2 regions of the Hydrogenophaga sp. L310 genome follow, and region 1 is predicted to be linked to the other one. Evidence: predicted binding sites of a transcription regulator. Region 1 holds the regulator's gene; the other holds the start of a gene.
What was found. Region 1 encodes HrcA, which represses chaperone genes, less so after heat shock. Its sites were predicted from a motif close to TTAGCACTCNNNNNNNNNGAGTGCTAA; they were not measured.
Positions count from the first base shown of each region.

Region 2: a site for HrcA is predicted at 6,299-6,325, ahead of rpoH (RNA polymerase sigma factor RpoH). Genes of this name have one in related genera too.

Region 1 covers NZ_JBVPZA010000004.1:79,115-88,893, forward strand. Annotated here, with positions in the region: gene AC0GNO_RS08970 (RelA/SpoT family protein) at 1-1,272, shown strand, start outside; gene greB (transcription elongation factor GreB) at 1,289-1,858, opposite strand; tRNA gene AC0GNO_RS08980 (tRNA-Arg) at 1,933-2,009, opposite strand; tRNA gene AC0GNO_RS08985 (tRNA-Ile) at 2,038-2,114, opposite strand; gene hrcA (heat-inducible transcriptional repressor HrcA) at 2,160-3,185, opposite strand; gene AC0GNO_RS08995 (porin) at 3,456-4,451, shown strand; gene AC0GNO_RS09000 (NAD kinase) at 4,627-5,544, shown strand; gene recN (DNA repair protein RecN) at 5,601-7,244, shown strand; gene rapZ (RNase adapter RapZ) at 7,241-8,188, shown strand; gene mutY (A/G-specific adenine glycosylase) at 8,222-9,322, opposite strand; gene AC0GNO_RS09020 (dynamin family protein) at 9,319-9,779, opposite strand, start outside.
Region 2 covers NZ_JBVPZA010000003.1:352,496-362,274, forward strand. Annotated here, with positions in the region: gene AC0GNO_RS08390 (ABC transporter ATP-binding protein) at 1-573, shown strand, start outside; gene lysS (lysine--tRNA ligase) at 737-2,284, shown strand; gene AC0GNO_RS08400 (metallophosphoesterase) at 2,307-3,335, shown strand; gene AC0GNO_RS08405 (sensor domain-containing diguanylate cyclase) at 3,342-5,144, opposite strand; gene rpoH (RNA polymerase sigma factor RpoH) at 5,302-6,261, opposite strand; gene AC0GNO_RS08415 (PAS domain S-box protein) at 6,519-7,118, opposite strand; gene AC0GNO_RS08420 (chemotaxis protein CheB) at 7,161-9,719, opposite strand.

The DNA of each region.
Region 1 (9,779 bases):
CACACCACGCTGATCGGTCCGTTCGGCACCAACATCGAATTCCAGCTGCGCACCCACGCCATGGACGTGGTCGCCGAATCCGGTGTGGCCGCGCACTGGCTTTACAAGGCCAGCGAACCCAACAGCGACACCTCGCAACGCCTGGGCACGCAGTGGCTGCAGTCCTTGCTCGACATCCAGCAGGAAACCCACGACGCCAGCGAGTTCTGGGACCACATCAAGATCGACCTGTTCCCGGACGCGGTCTATGTGTTCACCCCCAAGAGCAAGATCATGGCACTGCCCCGGGGGGCGACGGTGATGGACTTCGCCTATGCGATCCACAGCGACGTCGGCAACAGGACCGTTGCGGCCCGGATCAACAGCGAACAGCGGCCGCTTCGCACAGAGTTGAACAACGGCGACATCGTCGAGATCATCACCAGCGAAACCGCCGAGCCCAACCCGGCCTGGCTCTCGTTCGTGAAGACCGGGCGGGCGCGCTCCAAGATCCGCCACCACCTCAAGACCCTGGCGCAGGATAAGTCGAACGAGCTGGGCGAGCGCATGCTGGGTCAGGCCCTGAGATCGGAAGGCATCGCCACCCTGCCAACCGAAGACGGCCCCTACAAAACCACCTGGGAAAAACTGCTGCGCTTCACCGGCAACAAGACACGCAGCGAGCTCCTGTCGGACATTGGAATGGGCAAGCGCATTGCCAGCATGGTGGGCAAGAAACTCGCGGTGCTGTTGTCTGAAACCGGCCTCAAGCCCGACGCCCTGCTGATCAGCACCGAACGCTACGCCAGCGGAGAGGACGAATCGGTCTCCCAGGGCGTGGTCAGCCTGGACGGCAGCGAAGGCCTTTCGGTGCAATACGCCTCGTGCTGCAAACCCATTCCAGGCGACCGCATCGTGGGCTATCTGGGGCGAGGCGAAGGTCTGACGGTGCACGCCGAGGACTGCCCCACGGGCAGGCGCCTGCTCTCGCGTGACAGCGAGCGTTTCCTGCAGGTGGAGTGGGCCGACGAACCGGTGCGCCCCTTCGAAACCATGGTGGTCGTCACCGTGACCAACGGCAAAGGCGTGCTGGCGCGCGTGGCTTCGGCCATCGCTGCGGTCGAAGCCGACATCACCCACGTGGATATGGGCGACGAACCGGCCCAGACAGCCACCGACATCCGCTTCTCGGTCTCGGTGCGCGACCGCCAGCACCTGGCCGACGTGATACGCAGCCTGAAGCGAACCACCTCGGTCCTCAAGGCCCAGCGTTTCAAGCCCGCCAAGCCCTGACAGCCTGGCAGGTTTTTCAAGGCGCCGTGGGCGCCACCGGGTAGTCCACCGACAGGATCTCAATCTCCTGTGCACCGCCAGGGACCACCAGACGCACCACGTCGCCCACACGGGCCTTGAGCAGGGCCCGGGCCACCGGGGAAACCCAGCTGATCTGGCCTTGGGCGCTGTCGGCCTCATCGACACCCAGAATGGTGACGCTGGTTTCAGCGCCAGACCCGTCGGCATAGCAGACCGTGGCACCAAAAAACACCTGGTCACCCCCGTGGTGCATCGACGCGTCAACCACCTCGGCAATCTCCAGGCGCTGGGTCAGAAAGCGGATGCGGCGGTCGATCTCGCGCAAGCGCTTCTTGCCATAGAGGTAGTCGCCGTTTTCGGAGCGGTCGCCGTTGCTGGCCGCCCAGTGCACGATCTCCACGATCCTGGGGCGTTCGTCGTCGATCAGGGCGAAGAGTTCGTTGCGCAGGCGCTCGTAGCCGGCGCGCGTGATGTAGTTGATGCCTGAAGGTGCGGATGGTGGCGGTGCAACAGCACCATCTTCATCACCGTCGGCATCGGACTCGCGGGTGAAGGCCTTGCTCATGATTGCCGGGCTCCTGGACGATGGACGCGACAGAAACGAAAAAGCCTGCAGCTTTTGGCTGCAGGCTTTCCATTTGGTGCGGCTGGCAGGAATTGAACCCACGACCCCTTGGTTCGTAGCCAAGTACTCTATCCAGCTGAGCTACAGCCGCTAAGCTTTGAATTATAGCACGGGTTTTCTGGTAGGCCGTGTTGGACTTGAACCAACGACCAAAGGATTATGAGTCCTCTGCTCTAACCAACTGAGCTAACGGCCCGCAAGGCGACGATTGTAGGGGCAGCGACCGTGGCGCCAGCGGGCTTCAGCCCTGTTTGCCGTGGCTCAGGGCGTTGCTCACCAGCTTGGCCGTCACGTCGACGATCTGGATCATGCGGTCGTAGGGCATGCGCTGTGGTCCGATCACGCCCAGTGTGCCCACCACCTGGCCATCCACCTCGTAGGGTGCGGTGACCACCGACAGGGCTTCGAATGGCACCACCTGGCTCTCGCCACCGATGTAGATGCGCACCCCATCGGCCTGCGCCGATACGTCGAGCAGGCGGATGAGCTGGGTCTTCTGTTCGAACAGGTCGAACATCCGCCGCAGGTTGCCCATGTCGCTGGAAAATTCGCTCACCGAAAGCAGGTTCCGCTCACCGGATACCACCACCTCGTCCTGTTCACCCGTGGCGTCCTCGCCGATGTTCACTGCGGCCTGCATGAGCGAGGCGATCTCGCCCCGCAGCGCATCCACCTCGACTTTCAGGCGCGCGCGCACCTCCTCCATCGTCAGCCCCGAGTAGTGGGCATTGAGGAAGTTGGCCGCCTCCTGCAGCTGGGTCTGGGTGAAGTTCACCTGCGTGTGGATGATGCGGTTCTGCACATCGCCATCGGGCGACACCAGGATCACCAGCACACGGCGCTCGGACAGGCTCAGGAATTCGATGTGCCGGAACACCGAGGCGCGCCGCGGCGCCATCACGACGCCCACAAAGTGCGACAGGCTGGACAACATCTGGGCCGCGTTGCTGATGACGCGCTGGGGCTGCCCGGCTTCGATGCCGTGCGTCCCCATGTCGCTCACCGGTGAGAACCCTTCCCGCCGCACCGTGAGCATCGTGTCCACAAACAGCCGGTAGCCCCGCGCCGTGGGAATGCGGCCCGCCGAGGTGTGCGGACTCGCGATGAGACCCAGTTCTTCCAGGTCGCTCATGACGTTGCGGATGGTGGCCGGCGAAAGCTCCAGCCCCGCTGCCTTGGCCAGCGTTCGCGAACCCACGGGCTGCCCGTCGGCGATGTATCGCTCGACAAGAGCCTTGAGCAACAGTTTGGCGCGGTCATCCAGCATGGCAGCCATTCTAAGGAGGCGCAGCGCCCGAACACGGAACGGTGGGTTTTGTACACAACAACTGTATTCACTGGCACACGAATTGCTGAGCAGATCGAAAGGCCATTCGTGCCAGCGGTTCGTGCACCAAGGGCGTCCAGACGCCCACCCTTGGTGCAGCGAGTGGCCACGGATCCGTCGAGGCAGCGAAGTGCCCCCGTGACGCTCCGCTATCGCCGGCCGGATGGCTTTTGTCGTGTCCCCACCCTGTTGTTCATCTGGAGAAAATTCATGAAGTCTGCTTTCAAACCTCTGGCCCTCGGCTCTGCCGTTTTCCTGACCGCACTCGGTGCGCAGGCCCAGAGTTCCGTTTCGGTCTACGGCCTGCTCGACCTCAGCATGGGCTCGACCAAGGCCCCGGGTGGCGCATCGGTCAAGTCTGTTGACAGCGGAAAAATGACCACCAGCTATTTCGGCTTTGGCGGCAAGGAAGATCTGGGCGGCGGCCTGTCGGCGGTATTCAAGCTGGAGAGCTTCATGCGCGCCAACACCGGCGCCCAGGGACGGTTCGACGGAGACCCCGCCTTCTCACGTTCGGCCAACGTCGGTCTGTCCCACCAGGACTACGGCACGTTGACCTTCGGGCGCAACACCACCGCGCTGTTCGTTTCCACACTCATGTACAACGCCTTTGGCGACTCCTTCGGCTACTCCCCCAGCATCCGCCACTACTTCACCAGCGGCACCACCACCGGTGACACCGGCTGGAGCGACTCCTTCGCCTACGCCAGCCCGACGTTCGGCGGCGTGCGTTTTGGTGTCTCGGGTGCGAACAAGAACAGCGGCTCCACCGTCAGCAACGGCGGCAACTGGAGTGCCAACGTGGGTTACGGCGCTGGCCCCGTGTCGGCATCGCTGGTCGTGCAGCGCGTGAAGAAAGACGGCGCCAGCCCGGTGGCCGACACCCGCACCACCCAGCTCGGCGGTTCTTACGACTTCGGCGTGGTCAAGGCCTTCGCCCAGTACGGCGAAGTCGAAAACCTGAGCACCCCCAACACCTACAAGATCAGCGGTCTGGGCGCACGCTTCCCCATCGGCACAGGGGCCCTGCTGGCGCAATGGGGCCAGATCAGCCCCGAGACCGGCGCGGATCGCAAAACCCTGTCGTTCGGCTATGTGCACTCGCTGTCCAAGCGGACCGAGGTGTACGCCGTGGGCATGAGCGACAAGGTGGAAGGCCTGTCCAGCGGCTCGGGTTACTCCCTGGGTGTCCGTCACCGCTTCTGATGCGATCGGGGCGTTGGGCACCCCCTCTGGAACAGGGCTGTCCGGGCTGGCATGCGCCGTCCGGACAGTTCCAGTTTGTCGGTCGCGCACCGGAACGCACCCCCACGTGCAGTGCGGCTGAATCACAAGGGTTTTCAGGCGGGTCGGTGCCTTGCGGCTATGTTGTAATTTGGGCATGAGTCTGCCGCCCGACACCCGCTCCGCACCCGCCCCTGCCGTGCGAACCCTGCGTTTTTCGCATGTGGCCATCATCGGCAAATACCAGGCCCCGGGCTCGCGCGACGTGGTGGACGAAGTCGCCCATTTCCTGCACGACGAAGGCTGTGACGTTTCCCTGGAACGTGAAACCGCGCTGAACACCGGCCTGCTGCAATACCCTGCCCTGGACGTGCCCGACATCGGCCACGCCTGTGATCTGGCACTGGTGGTCGGTGGCGACGGCACCATGCTGGGCATCGGACGTCAGCTTGCGCGCTATGGCGTGCCGCTCGTTGGCATCAACCAGGGACGCCTGGGTTTCATCACCGACATTCCCTTTGGCAGCTACCGGGACAAGCTGCGTGCCATCCTGCATGGCGAGTTCGAAGAAGACCCGCGCGCGCTGATCGCGGCCAGGGTCTGGCGCGATGGCCAATGCGTGTTCGAGGCCACCGCGCTCAACGACGTGGTGGTCAACCGCGGTGGTGTGGCCAGCATGATCGAGCTGCGCGTGGAGGTGGACGGCCATTTCGTGGCCAACCAGCGCGCCGACGGCCTGATCATCGCCACCTCGACGGGCTCCACCGCCTATTCGCTGTCGGCCGGCGGGCCGCTGCTGCACCCGGCCATTGGCGGCTGGGTGATGGTGCCGATCGCGCCGCACACGTTGTCCAACCGCCCCATCGTGCTGCCGGCCCAATGCGAAATCGCGGTCGAGATCGTGTCGGGCAAAGACGCCAGTGCCAATTTCGACATGCAATCCCTCACCAGTCTGCTGCACGGGGACCGCATCGTGGTGCGGCGCTCCGAGCACACGCTGCGCCTGCTGCACCCGGTGGGCTGGAGTTACTTCGACACGCTGCGCAAGAAGCTGCACTGGAACGAAGGCGGCTGAATACCGGTCAAAATACGACCGCTTCATCCACCGTTGCTCCTCTCCCTTTCACGCCCATGAGCCTCAGACGCATCGTTTTGCGCGACTTCGTCATCGTGCAGTCGCTCGACCTCGAACTCGAATCGAGTTTCAGCGTGCTCACGGGCGAGACCGGCGCCGGCAAGTCCATCCTGATCGACGCCCTGCAGCTGGCACTGGGTGCGCGGGCCGACAGCGGCGTGGTGCGCGAAGGCGCTGCGCGGTGCGAGATTGCCGCTGAATTTGATCTGCCGCCCCATCTGGCGCCCTGGCTGGAAGAACAAGGTTTCACTCGCGAAGACAGCCTGCTGGTGCGGCGCACCGTGGATGCCGATGGCCGCAGCCGCGCCTGGATCAACGGCAGCGCCGCCACCATGGCGCAACTCAAGGCCCTGGCCAGCGACCTCGTGGACATCCATGGGCAGCACGCCTGGCAAAGCCTGACCCGGTCCGATGCGGTGCGGGCCCTGCTCGACGGCTATGCCGGCATCGACACCACAGCCGCCACCCAGGCGTGGACCCAGTGGCGGTTGCGCCGCAAGGCACTGGAAACGGCCACCGAACGCCAGAGCACCCTGCACCAGGAAAGCGAACGGCTGGCCTGGCAGATTGCCGAGCTCGACAAGCTCCAGCCCGCCGACGGTGAATGGGAAGAGCTCAACAGCCAGCACAGCCGGCTGGCCAATGCCCAGGCCTTGCTGGACGCGGCCAACGCGGCCACGCTGGCGCTGGAAGAGGAAGAGTCCAGTGCCGCAGCGCTGATCCACCGTGCGCTTTCAGCCTTGCAGGCCCAGGCCGGCATCGAACCTCAATTCAACGAGCCGGTGCAAGCGCTGGAAGCGGCCCTCGCCCAGGTGCAGGACACCGTGCACAGCCTGCACCAGTACAGCCGGCGCACCGACCTGGACCCCGCCGGCCTGGCTGCGCTGGACGAGCGGATGGGTCTCTGGATGTCGCTCGCCCGGCGCTACCGTCGGCCCCCCGAGGAGCTGGCAGCGCTGCATGCGCAGTGGAAGTCGGAGCTCGCCGGCGTGGATCAGGCGCTGGATCTGGCCGCCCTGAACGCGGCCGAGCGCAAGGCCTGGCAGGCTTTCGCCGCCGAACTGCAGACCCTGAGCAAACGGCGCCAGCAAGCCGCACCCAAACTCTCCAAAGCGGTCACCGAAACCATGCAGACCCTGGGTTTGCAGGGCGGCCGCTTTGAGGTGGCGCTGCAGAAGCTCGCCGAACCCCAGGCCCACGGTTGGGAACAGGTGGAGTTTCTCGTGGCGGGCCACGCTGGCGTGAGCCCGCGCCCGGTGGGCAAGGTGGCGTCGGGTGGCGAGCTCTCGCGCATCGCGCTCGCCATCTCGGTCGTCACCAGCCAGCTGGGCCAGGCGCCCACGCTGATCTTTGACGAGGTGGACTCGGGCATCGGTGGCGCCGTCGCCCACACCGTGGGCCAGTTGCTGCGCCAGCTGGGCCAGGACCGCCAGGTGCTCGCCGTGACCCACCTGCCCCAGGTCGCCGCCTGCGCCGACCACCACCTGCTGGTGAGCAAACAGCTGCAGGGCCCGCAGACCCTGAGCACGGTTGCCCCCATCACCCGCGATCACCGGGTCGTCGAGCTCGCCCGCATGCTCGGCGGCAACGAACGCTCCGAAGTTTCGCTTGCCCACGCCCGCGAGCTGCTCACGCCATGAACGCCACCGTTCTCCCGCCTGCCGCCGGCGACAGCGAAGTGCCCCCCGCGATCGAGCTGGTGCTGATCACCGGCATGTCGGGCTCGGGCAAGTCGATCGCGCTGACCGCACTGGAGGATCTCGGTTTCTATTGCGTGGACAATCTCCCACCGGAACTGCTGACCTCGTTCATCGCTCTGGAGCAGAGTCATCGCGCCAGCAAAGTGGCCATCGCCATGGATGTGCGCAGTGCAGCCTCCCTGCCGGGTCTGCCCGAACGGCTTGAGCAGGTCAGGAACCAGCCTGGACAGAACATCCATTTGCGCACCGTGTTCCTGGAAGCGACCACCGACACCCTCGTGAGGCGCTTCTCCGAAACGCGGCGACTTCATCCGCTTTCGCTCAAACAAGCCGACGACCAGCACCGCGCGCTCACCGACGCCATCGAACACGAACGAGAGTTGCTGTCGGAGCTGCGTGAAACTGCGCTGGTGCTTGACACCAGCCTCATCCGGCCAGCCCAGCTGCGCAGCCACATCAAGGACCTGCTGGGTACCGGACAAGCCCCGCTCACCCTCGTGTTCGAGTCCTTTGCCTTCAAGCGTGGCGTGCCGATGGACGCCGACTTCGTCTTCGACGTGCGCATGCTGCCCAACCCGCACTACGAGCCCGCACTCAAACCCCTGACCGGGTGCGACGAACCGGTGGCCCGCTACCTGGCCGAACAGGCCGAGGTGCAGGCCATGGAGCAGCAGATCGGCGCATTCCTGCGCCACTGGCTGCCCCAGATGCTGAGAGACCACCGCAGCTATGTCACCGTGGCCATCGGCTGCACCGGCGGGCAGCACCGCTCGGTCTACCTGGTCGAGCGCCTGGCACAGGCTTTTGCGGCCGACTGGGCCACCCGGCTGCGGCACCGTGAAATCGATGGCTGGCCAGCCTCTGCGCGATCCGCCATGCCGTGATCCAGGGCGCAAAGCGCGTGGCCATGCGGAGCCTCAATCGGGCAGCTGCATGAGCAACTGGCGCACGGGTGCTGGCAGGCCCAGCCTGTCAAGGCCCTCCATGTCCACCCAGCGCCCGCTGTCATCGCCAGACACCGGCGTGTGAGACATCTCCAGCAACAACGGATGCAGGCGCAGTTCACGGTGCGTGAGGCTGTGCGCCACCGGCGCCAAGGCCTGCATGCGGCCGGTGTTCGGCGGCAGCACTGCCAGGGCCGAGGCCTCATCGGCAAACACGGGCGTGCAAAACAGACCGGCCCAGATGCCCGCGTTCGGACGGCGTTCCAGCCAGATCCGGTGCGCCCCGTCGTTTGACGGTGAACGCAGAACCAGCAGCCACCAGCTTTCGTGTCGCCGCTTGAGGGTTCGGGTCTTGACGGGATAGCGGCTGGCCGTGCCGTCCTGACCCGACCGGCACAGGACCAGCACCGGACACGCCGCACACGACGGCCGGCTGCGCGAACACAACGTGGCTCCCAGGTCCATCAGCCCTTGCGTGTAAGCCACCATGTCGCCCGCTGCGGGTTGCTCGGGCAGCAAGGCCTGCGCGATCTCCCACAGACGGCGCTGCTGCGCGGCCTGTGCCAGGTCCCCGTCAAACGCCAGCAGACGCGTGAGCACGCGCCGCACGTTGCCATCCAGAATTGAAATCCGCTCGCCATGGCAGAACGCGGCAATGGCTGCCGCCGTCGACGCGCCAATGCCCGGGAGGGTCTGCAGCTCGCTGGACGTTGACGGGAAAACGCCCGCGTGCTGTGCCACCACCACCTGGGCGCAGCGGTGCAGGTTGCGCGCCCGGCTGTAGTAACCCAGACCGCTCCAGAGCGCCATCACCTCATCGGGTGTTGCGCTGGCCAGGGCCTGCACGTCCGGGAACCGCGCCAGAAAGCGCGGAAAGTAGTTCAGCACGGTGCTGACCTGAGTCTGTTGCAGCATGACTTCGGACAGCCACACGCGGTAAGGGTCGCGCGTCCCCTGCCAGGGCAGCCCATGGCGCCCGCTGTGGCGTTGCCACTGCATCAGCACCTGTGAAAATTCGACAGGCAGGGCGGCTCCGGCAACCGATGGTTTCCCGCATTCCGTCGCAACACTCATGCCGCAATGGCTTCGGCTTCGGGCGAGGCAAGAAGGTGGTTGGTCAGTTCGGCCAGCTTGGCGTCGGTCAGGTTCAGCTGGTTTTGCTGGCTCTGCAACTCACGGATGCGTTCATCCAGCCCGCCCGCGGCCTGCTGGATGCGCGAGACGGCTTCGATGCGGCGGGTGAAGTTGCGCCGACGCTCGCGCAATTGCGCATCCAGCTGGGCCGCGGCCGACTTGTTCCAGAGCTCCACTTCGTTGACTGCGGTGTCGTACACCACGCGCAGACGGCTCATGAGCGCGCGCGCCAGCCGCTCGGCAAATTCCGGTTGCGCCAGCCGCAGGGCGTTGCCCAGGCTCAGGTATTGCAGGTGGCTCTTTTCGATCAGCGCGAGGTCTTTGTGGTAAGCCGAAAGCTGGGGCGGCGTGGGCGGTTGCAAAGAAAACCCGTACTCCGCGTTCAGGTTCTTGAAGC
Region 2 (9,779 bases), on a different contig from region 1:
AAGGCGGTGACCGGTTCGTTGGCCTTTGAAGGCGGCGACATCGAATACCTGGGCCAGAGCATCAAGGGCCGCGGTGCCTGGGACCTGGTCCGGCTGGGGCTGGCCATGGTGCCGGAAGGCCGGGGCGTGTTCACCCGGATGAGCATCACCGAGAACCTCCAGATGGGCGCCTACATCCGCAAGGACAAGGCGGGCATCGCCAACGACATCGAGCGCATGTTCGGCATCTTCCCGCGCCTGAAAGAGCGCAAGGACCAGCTGGCCGGAACGATGAGCGGCGGCGAGCAGCAGATGCTGGCCATGGCGCGTGCGCTCATGAGCCAGCCCAAGGTGCTGCTGCTGGACGAGCCTTCCATGGGCCTGTCGCCCATCATGGTGGACAAGATCTTCGAGGTGGTGCGCGACGTCTCGGCCCAGGGGGTCACCATCCTGCTGGTGGAGCAGAACGCCCAGCGCGCGCTGCAGATCGCCAACCGGGGCTACGTGATGGATTCCGGCGAAATCACCATGACCGGCACCGGCCAGGACCTGCTGGTGGATCCCAAGGTCCGCGAAGCCTATCTGGGACATTGACACCCCCCCGCGCCGCCTGCGGCGTCACCCCCCCCAGGGGGCAACGCGAGCGGCCCGGCAAAGCCGGTTCCACCGCGTTCTGGGTTTGGGGACCTTCGCACCGGAACTTACAATAGCGGGTTGCGCTTCTTCAGGCGCAGCCCGTTTTTTCTTGCCCCACACCATGACCACCGAACACGCCCACGCCACCCCCGCCACCGACGACAACCAGCTGATTGCGGAGCGGCGTGAGAAGCTCAAAGCCTTGCGCGATGCGCAGCAGCGCGGCGAGGGTGTGGCGTTCCCGAACGACTTCAAGCCGGTGGACAAGGCCGAGGCGCTGTTTGCCACACACGCTGAAGCCACCAAGGAATCGCTGGAGGCCACGCCGGTGCGCGCCTGCGTGTCGGGCCGCATGATGCTCAAGCGCGTGATGGGCAAGGCCAGCTTCGCCACCTTGCAGGATGCGTCGTTTGGTCCGAGCGGCGGCCGCATCCAGATCTATCTGAACACCGACAGCGTGGGCGCACCGATGCTGGAGACCTTCAAGCATTGGGACCTGGGCGACATCATCGCCGCCGAAGGCGTGCTCATGCGCACGCGCACCGGCGAGCTGACCATCCACGCTGACCAGATCCGCCTGCTCACCAAGAGCCTGCGCCCGCTGCCCGACAAGTTCCACGGCATCCACGACCAGGAAATCAAGTACCGCCAACGCTATGTGGACCTGATGACCGACGAGAGCGCCCGCAAGCGCTTCGTCACCCGCAGCCAGGCGCTGTCCAGCATCCGCGACTTCATGGTCAGCCACGGCTTCCTCGAAGTGGAAACGCCGATGTTGCACCCCATTCCCGGTGGCGCCAATGCCAAGCCCTTCAAGACGCACCACAACGCGCTCGACCAGGAGATGTTCCTGCGCATCGCGCCCGAGCTGTTCCTCAAGCGCCTGCTGGTGGGGGGGTTTGACCGCGTGTTCGAGATCAACCGCAACTTCCGCAACGAAGGCATCAGCGTCCGCCACAACCCCGAGTTCACCATGATGGAGTTCTACGCGGCGTACTGGAACTACCACGACCTGATGGACTTCAACGAGCAGCTGATCCGCCACGTGGTGCGCCAGGTGCACGGCGACACGCCGTTGAGCTACAACGGCAAACCGGTGGACGTTTATTCACCGTTCGAGCGCCTGACCATCCGCGAAGCGATCCTGAAATACACCGAGGCGGGCGAGGGCGTGGACAACCCCGGGTGGCTGATTCCCGCGCTGAAGCAGCTGGGCATGACCGAAGCCAAACACCAGCTCAGCACGCGCAGCCTGGCCAGCCTGCAGGTGCTGTATTTCGAAGAGACGGTGGAAGAGAAGCTCTGGAACCCGACCTTCATCATGGAGCACCCGACGGAAATTTCACCGCTGGCGCGCGCCAACGACGACCGTCCCGAGGTGACCGAACGCTTCGAGCTCTACATCACCGGCCGCGAATTCGGCAACGCCTTCTCGGAACTGAACGACGCCGAAGACCAGGCCGCACGTTTCCACGCGCAGGTGTCGGCCAAGGACGGTGGTGACGAAGAAGCCATGTACTACGACGCCGACTTCATCCGCGCACTGGAGTACGGCATGCCGCCGGCCGGCGGCTGCGGCATCGGCATCGACCGCCTGATGATGCTGCTGACCGACAGCCCCAGCATCCGCGACGTGATCCTCTTCCCCGCGCTGCGCCGAGAGGCCTGACGCGAACGCCCACATGCCGCCCATGAGCCGGGCGCTGCGCTGGGTCTGGCGGCTGTTCGCCCTGGGCCTGGCGCTGGCCCTGGCCGTCAGCCTCTGGGACTACCAGGACCGCTGGCACACGCCCGGTTACTGGTTGCGCAACCTGGTGATGCTCTGGCTCTACTGGGCGCCCCGGCTGGCCGGGCCTTTCCTGCTGATCGGTCTGGTGGGGGTCGCGGTGACCGGGCGCGGGTTCCTGCGCTGGAAGGCCGGGGTGGCGGCCTTGCTGGTTGTGGTGGGGCTGTGGTCCTCGCTGGTGGAGCCCGGTCTTTCGCGGGTGCGACAGACGACGATCATCGGCTTGCCCCCAGGCGCCGAGCCGGTGCGCCTGGCCGTCATCGCCGACATTCACTGGGGCCTGTTCTTCCGCGATCACCAGCTCGAACGCCTGGTGCGCCAGCTCAACGCGCTGGAGGTGGATGCGGTGCTGGTCGCCGGCGACTGGACCCATGAACCCCGGCGGGACCTGAAGACCGGTCTGGCCCCGCTGGCGGCCATCCGGCATCCGGTGTTTGGCGTGCTCGGCAACCACGATGTCGAAGCGCCCGGTCCGGACCTGACCCAGCCGCTGCGTGATGCGCTGCAAACCCATGGCGTGCAATTGCTGGAAGGAAGGCGCCTTGCCTGGAAAGGCTGGGAGCTGGTTGGGCTGGACGATGGCTGGGGTGGCCGGCCCGAGGCGCAGATTCGCGCGCTCTGGCCCGAGGCCTCCGGACCCGCCACGGGTCCGGGCAACCGCCTGGTGGTGACCCACCAGCCCGACACGGTGGCGCTGCTGCCGCCGGGTGCCGCCCACCTTTCGGTGGCCGGACACACGCACGGCGGACAGATCTGGATTCCCGGTCTCACCCCCTGGGTGCTGCGCAACACGAACACGCGGCAGCCCTGGTGGAACGGCCTCTACGACACGGCGGCGGGGACACTTCTGGTCACGCCCGGGATCGGGACCATCGGTTTGCCGGCGCGCCTGGCGGTGATGCCGACCATCGAACTGGTCGAACTCACTCCCTGAGAGGCTTCAGCAGTTGAGCGTCTGGATGCTCTTGTGCGGGGTTTTCTTCAACTCGTCCAGCGCGATGCGCAGCCAGTCCAGGTGCGCCTGGGCATTCTCCTGAAGACCCAGCGTCTCCTCGGGCAGCAGGGCCACCACCACCTTGCAGCGCAGCGTGGTCCCCACGGGCAGTTGCGAAGACGGGCGCAGGCCACCCGCAACGATGCTCGTGGCCGCGGCCACCGCCTGCGCCGAGCGGACCGGCCCTTCCATCAACAAGGCAAAGCTGTGGTCATCAACCCGGGCGGCGGTGTCCACATCCCGCGCGACCGAGCGCAGCAGCGAGCCCGTGAGCACCAGGGCACTGTCGGCGACCTCCCTGCCGTGTTCCTGATCGAACCAGGTGTGGTTGTCCAGATCGATCAGCAACAGCGCACTGCGGTGGCGGTAGCGCTGGGCGCGGATCAGGCTCTCGTGCAGGCGCAGCATGAAGTTGTGGCGGTTGGTCAGGCCGGTGAGCGGCTCGGTCAGCGCCAGCGCCTTGGCACGGGCCTGCGACTCGTGTTGCATGGACGAGCGCTGCAGCAGGCCATAGATCAGCAAGGGCGCTTCGAAGGCTGCGGCGATCACCAGGCCGTACTGCGGGAGAAAGCCCGAGGAGATGAGCCCGAAGTTGCGCATCACCGGCAGCGCGCCGGCCAGCAGCACCGGCAGGATGCCCAGCGCGATCCAGCGCGCCCAGCCCTCCCGGCTGCGCCAGGCGGTCCAGAGCATGACGAAAACCAGCAGCATGGTCAGCGCGCCGGTGGTGGTGATGGCCTCGAGACTCCACTGGGACGGGGCCGCCTGGTCCCAGGCCACCAGGCCCAGCATCGCCGCGGCCAGGGTGAGCGATAGGCGGTTCAGCCAGCGCCCGATGCGCCGCGGTTGCACCAGGTGGCGCACGAACAGCAGCCCGGCCACCGCCGCCAGCGGCATCAGCACAAACTCGGCCGCGCCGTTCCAGCGCGCGAAATCGGGCCACAGGAACTGCCCCCCCACCCCCAGCGAGGCGGCCAGCGAGAGCCCCAGCAGCGTGATGTAGATCGCGTAGGCGGCGAAGCTGCTGTCGCGGAACACCAGCGCGTTGGCCACCGCCACGACGACGAGCAGCAAGGTCATGCCGAAATAGGCGCCCAGCATGAACTGCTGCAGGATGCGCTGCTCGCGCAACTGGTCGTGGCTGTGGATGAACAGCTCGCCCGAGAACGGCACGCGCGCGTGTTCGATGCGCACCCAGTAGGCCACCGGCGCATCGCTGCGCGGGGCCAGCTTGAACACGGGATAGCGGTCGGGAGACGCCCAGGCGCTGACTGGCAAACGGTCGCCTGCGTGCTGCTCAAGCCAGCTGCCGTCGGCGTTGCGGTGGAACAGGCTGACGCGGTCGGTGCCCGAGCGCGCCAGCTCCAGCTCCCAGTGCGAGCGGTTGTCCTGGCTCCAGGCGGTGAAGCCGATCCAGAGCGCGGCCTTGCCTTCCAGCCGCAGGCGGTGTTGCCACGCACGCAAGCCGAAAGGCAGATCGGCCTGGCGCTGCTCCACGTCCTGCACCGTGAGCTGGCCTCCAGGGTCCACCCACCAGGCACTGCGCTGGGCCAGGGACACGCTTTTCATGGAGCCGTCGAGGACCACCGGGGGCAGGCCGGAGGGGGTGGTGGCGGGCACGGCGAATGCGCTGCCGCACAGCGACAGCGTCAGCCAGAGCAGCCACGCCATGAAATGGCGCGCGGGTGTTTGCAAAGGGGTGCGGGTGTGCGGGGCGGGTGCCCGGGCCACCGGATTCGTGTCAAGCATCCCCCGATTCTGTCGCCACGGGTTGCGGGACGAGCGGTCATAGTTGGCACCGGGGGCCATTGCCTGCGGGTTGTGACCTGTTTGTGACACCCGCAGATGTGAAAAAGCCCCAGCCGGCGTGGTGCCGTCTGGGGCCTGGGCGCAGCACTGGACCGGTTTAGGCGAAGGCGGCCAGCGCCTTGCGCATCTTCTTCATGGCCGCGACCTCGATCTGGCGCACGCGCTCGGCGCTCACACCGTATTCGGCCGCCAGCTCGTGCAGCGTCATGCCGCCCGAGCCGTCGTCGTTCACCTTGAGCCAGCGCTCGGTCACGATGCGGCGCGAGCGCTCGTCCAGCTCGCTCATGGCGGTGGCAATGCCTTCCGTGGCCAGCACGTCGCGCTGCGCCGACTCGATCATCGCCGTGGGTTCGTGGGTGGCGTCGGCCAGATAGGCAATGGGACCGAAGCCGTCTTCGCCATCGTCGCCCGGGCTCGGGTCCAGCACCACGTCACCACCCGAAAGCCGTGTTTCCATTTCACGCACTTCGGCGGGCTTGACCTTCAGGTCGCGAGCGACCACGTCCACCTCGCCGTCCGAAAACGCCTCGCGGTGCGTGTCGCCGTCCAGCGCCTCGGCGCGGAAGCCCTGTTTCATCGAGCGCAGGTTGAAAAACAGCTTGCGCTGGGCCTTGGTCGTGGCCACCTTGACCATGCGCCAGTTCTTCAGGATGTATTCGTGGATCTCGGCCTTGATCCAGTGCATGGCGTAGCTCACCAGACGCACGCCCTGTTCGGGGTCGAAGCGCTTGACCGCCTTCATCAGGCCGACGTTGCCTTCCTGGATCAGGTCACCATGTGGCAGGCCGTAGCCCAGGTACTGGCGGGCGATCGACACCACCAGCCGCAGGTGCGACATCACCAGTTGCCCGGCAGCGTCGATATCGTTGTGGTCGCGCAGGCGGCGCGCGGCGCCCTGTTCCTCGTCCAGCGTCAGCAGTGGCATGCGGTTGACGGCCGAAATGTAGGCATCCAGGTTGCCCAGCGCAGGCAGCGTCAGCGAACGGCTCGCCCATGGGCTGGACACAGCCAGTGTGCTGGACGGCAAGGCCGCGGGTGCAAGTAGTGCAGTGGTCATGTAGAAGAACCCTCCTAAGGTCGGTCTTTTATAAATACTAGCACTCACTAAGAGGGAGTGCTAATTGAATAGTTCCATGACCCTGATGCAAAGAACCACTCGGACGCTGAAGGCAACTCGAACATCTGCCACCTGCTTTTGTGAGTGGTTTATAAGTTATTGATTTAAAATGACTTTTTCCGTTTTCAGTGTTACCGGGAAAGTCTGAAACGGCGGGGCCACCGGCGATACCCTTGGCAGGGGGTGTCGAGTGGTCCCTATCCTGGCGACGGCAGCGCCAGCAGCAACAGGAGGAAGTTTGCTGACGAGTCTTCCCTGCCGGCAGTGCCATGCAGCTGGCGAATGACGCCGGCTTGTGGCAACAACTGCAACTCGCAGGTCTCGGGTACGGCGCCATTCCGCGCCCGCGCGAGCATCTCTTGCAATTGTTCGACGCTGGCCGCCGACAGGAAGCTGGCGAGCGGACGACCCAACAATTCATTGCTCGCGGCGCCGAGCAGCCGGGCGCCCGCCAAGTTGGTTTCGCACAGCACGGTGGCCTCGTCGATGATCAGGTACGCTGCGGGCGCATGTTCGAAGAGGGTTGTCTGGCGGATCAAGGCGCTTTCCAGCTCGATTCTGGAACGGCGAAGTTCTTCGTCCTGCATCTCCACTTCGACCTGGTGGACCTGGAGTTCGTGCAGCAACGCAAGGGCATCGCCTGCCGTGGAGGGCGAGGACGCGAGCTTGAACAACACAGCCATCGCCTCCGATGTGCTGGCGCGCGAGAGATCGCTTCGGATCCCGTCCGTCAACTGGGTCGTCGCCCGCTCGCGCAAGCTCGTCAGATAGGAAGAGGTTTCAACAAGTTGTGACATGAATACTTCCGAAAGGTGATGTCTCGACAGGGTGTCTGCACTCTACTCCTTGCGTAGGCGCGCTTCGAGTTTTTTGGCCGCGGTGATATCGATCAGCGTGATCACCACCCCCTGGATGGTGTCGGCGAGCGTTCGATAGGGTTTGATTCGCACCAGAAACCACAATCCATCAGAGGTCGTGATCTCTTTCTCGGTCAAATTCAGTGTCTTGAGTGTTTGTCGGGCATCTTCATTGAGCGTGGGGTAGTTGAGCGTGCTGGCCAGATCGGTCAGAGGCCGGCCAATGTCGCCTTCGCGAAGGTGGAAGATGCGCGTGACCTGCTCGGTATATCGACGTACATTCAAGGCGCTGTCAAGGAACAGCGTGGCGATGTCCGTGCTGTTGAGCAGGTTTTGCATGTCGCTCTGCGCCAGAGCGAGGTCGTCCAGTTTCGTCTGCAGCTCCTGGTTCAGCGTCTGAAGCTCCTCGTTCATCGACTGCGATTCTTCCTTGGAGGTGGTCAGCTCTTCGTTGGCCGACTGAAGCTCCTCGTTGGTGGACTGCAACTCCTCATTGGCCGCCTGCAGCGCTTCCGCGGAAGCGCCCATCTCCTGGCGCAAGGCGTGGATCTCGTCCTTGCAGCGCTTCAGTTCTTCGACCATGTGCGGGTCTGGCACACCCTCCGCGGTCCTGCGCCGGCGCTTGGCTGTGGGTGGCGCAAACACCTCGCGAAAGACGATCATGACCAGGCCAGCCAGCGAATGAGGCTCCTGCATCACCTTGACGGTCACATCCAGTGAGGTCTGGACAGGCTCTTCGCCCAGCCGAAGACCGCGCACCTCCACGCTGCCCTTTTCTTGAATGGCTTGTCGCAGCGCTGCCGCAATCTGCGTCCGGATGGTGGGACGGGCCATCACATGGATGTTCCAGTTGGCTTTTCCGGACGCTGGCTCCAGGTACTTGCCTACGCTGCCATTGATGTAGACAACGTCGCCCTGGTCGTTGACGAGCACGGCGGCGGGGGAAAACTCATGAAGCAGCACTTGCTCGGCATGGGTCTGCAGATTGGCGGGAAGCACGGTCGAAGGGGACACCTTGAACTCCTGGGGAAGCCGGTTCGTCGCCCGGCGAGGGCTGGTAGGAAAGTACACCGAGCCAGCGTTGAGTGGATTTTCCGTGCGCCAATAAAGCCGGGACTTCTGATCGATCGGCGTGAAAAGCGCATGCGATTTCCCGATGGTCTCCGAGCCCCCCAGCAACAGCGCACCGCCAGCGCGCAAGCTGTAGCTGAAAAGGGGCATCAGGCGACTTTGCAGCGTCGCATTGAAATAGATCATCAGATTTCGGCACAAGAGCAGGTCCAGCCGGGTAAACGGCGGGTCGAGAATCACATCGTGCTGCGCGAACAGCACCATTTCCCGAATCTCGTTGTTGATCAGGAACCCGCTGCCCTGAGCCGTGAAAAACCGGGCCAACCGGGTCGAATCGACCTCGTCCGCGATACGCTGCGGATAGTGGCCTCGGCGGGCTGCGTTGATCGCATCGGGGCTCAGGTCGGTGGCGAAGATCTGCAGTGAACAACGCTCCGCGCCAGCGATCGCTGCAACCGCTTCCTTGAAGATCATGGCCAGGGAGAAAGCCTCTTCGCCCGTGGAGCAGCCCACCACCCAGGCCCGCAAGGCGGTTTCCGGCGTACAGCGCGCCAGCAGCGTGGGCATGACAACGTCCTTGAGTGCCTGCCAGACCGATGGATCGCGGAAGAAACTGGTCACGCCAATGAGCATCTCCTTGAAAAGCAGGTCCAGCTCCTGCGGGTTCTCCCTCACGAACTGTTCATACGCCTCATGGGTGCTCAAGCCGTGTACGCCCAGGCGTCGCTGGATGCGTCGGCGCAGCGTGCTGGGTTTGTAGTCCGAGAGGTCGTGTTTGCTGCGCTCTTTCAGCAAACGCAAGATCGCTCCCAGCGCTTGCGCACCGGCGTCATCATTGCCCTCGGGCAACGAGGGAATGCCGTTCTTTTCTTCGATGACGCGAATGATGCGATCGGGCAAATCGGAGGCCAGGCCGATGATATCGACGCAACCTGCGGCGATGGCACTCTGGGGCATGGAGTCGAACTGCGCCGACTCAGGCAACTGCGCCAGCGTCAAACCGCCCTGCGACTTGATGGCCTGCAAACCCAGGGTACCGTCTGACCCCATGCCGGACAGCACCACGCCAATCGACTGTTCTCCCTGGTCGCGTGCGAGCGATGAAAAAAACAGATCGATGGGCAGTCTCATGCCCCGGGGCTGAACCGGTTCTTCCAGGTGCAACAGTCCCCCCGCCACCGTCAGCTCCTTGTTCGGCGGAATCACGTAGACGACGTCCGGTTCAAGGCGCATCGTGTCGGTCGCCTCCAGCACCGGCATGGCCGTTGAGCGCTGCAAAAGTTCAACGAGCATCGCTTTCTGCGTGGGATCCAGATGCTGGACAACGACGTAGGCCAGACCGCTCGACAGTGGGACATGCGCCAGGAATTGCTCGAGCACGGCCAGTCCCCCGGCCGACGCGCCCAGACCCACGGCACGAACCGCACTTGAAGAGCGTGCACCGATGTCGTGGCTGGGGGGGTGGCTCATGCCCGATTATCGGGTGGCGACCCTCCGTCTCCGGTCACATTCAACCTCGAGTCGGGCGAG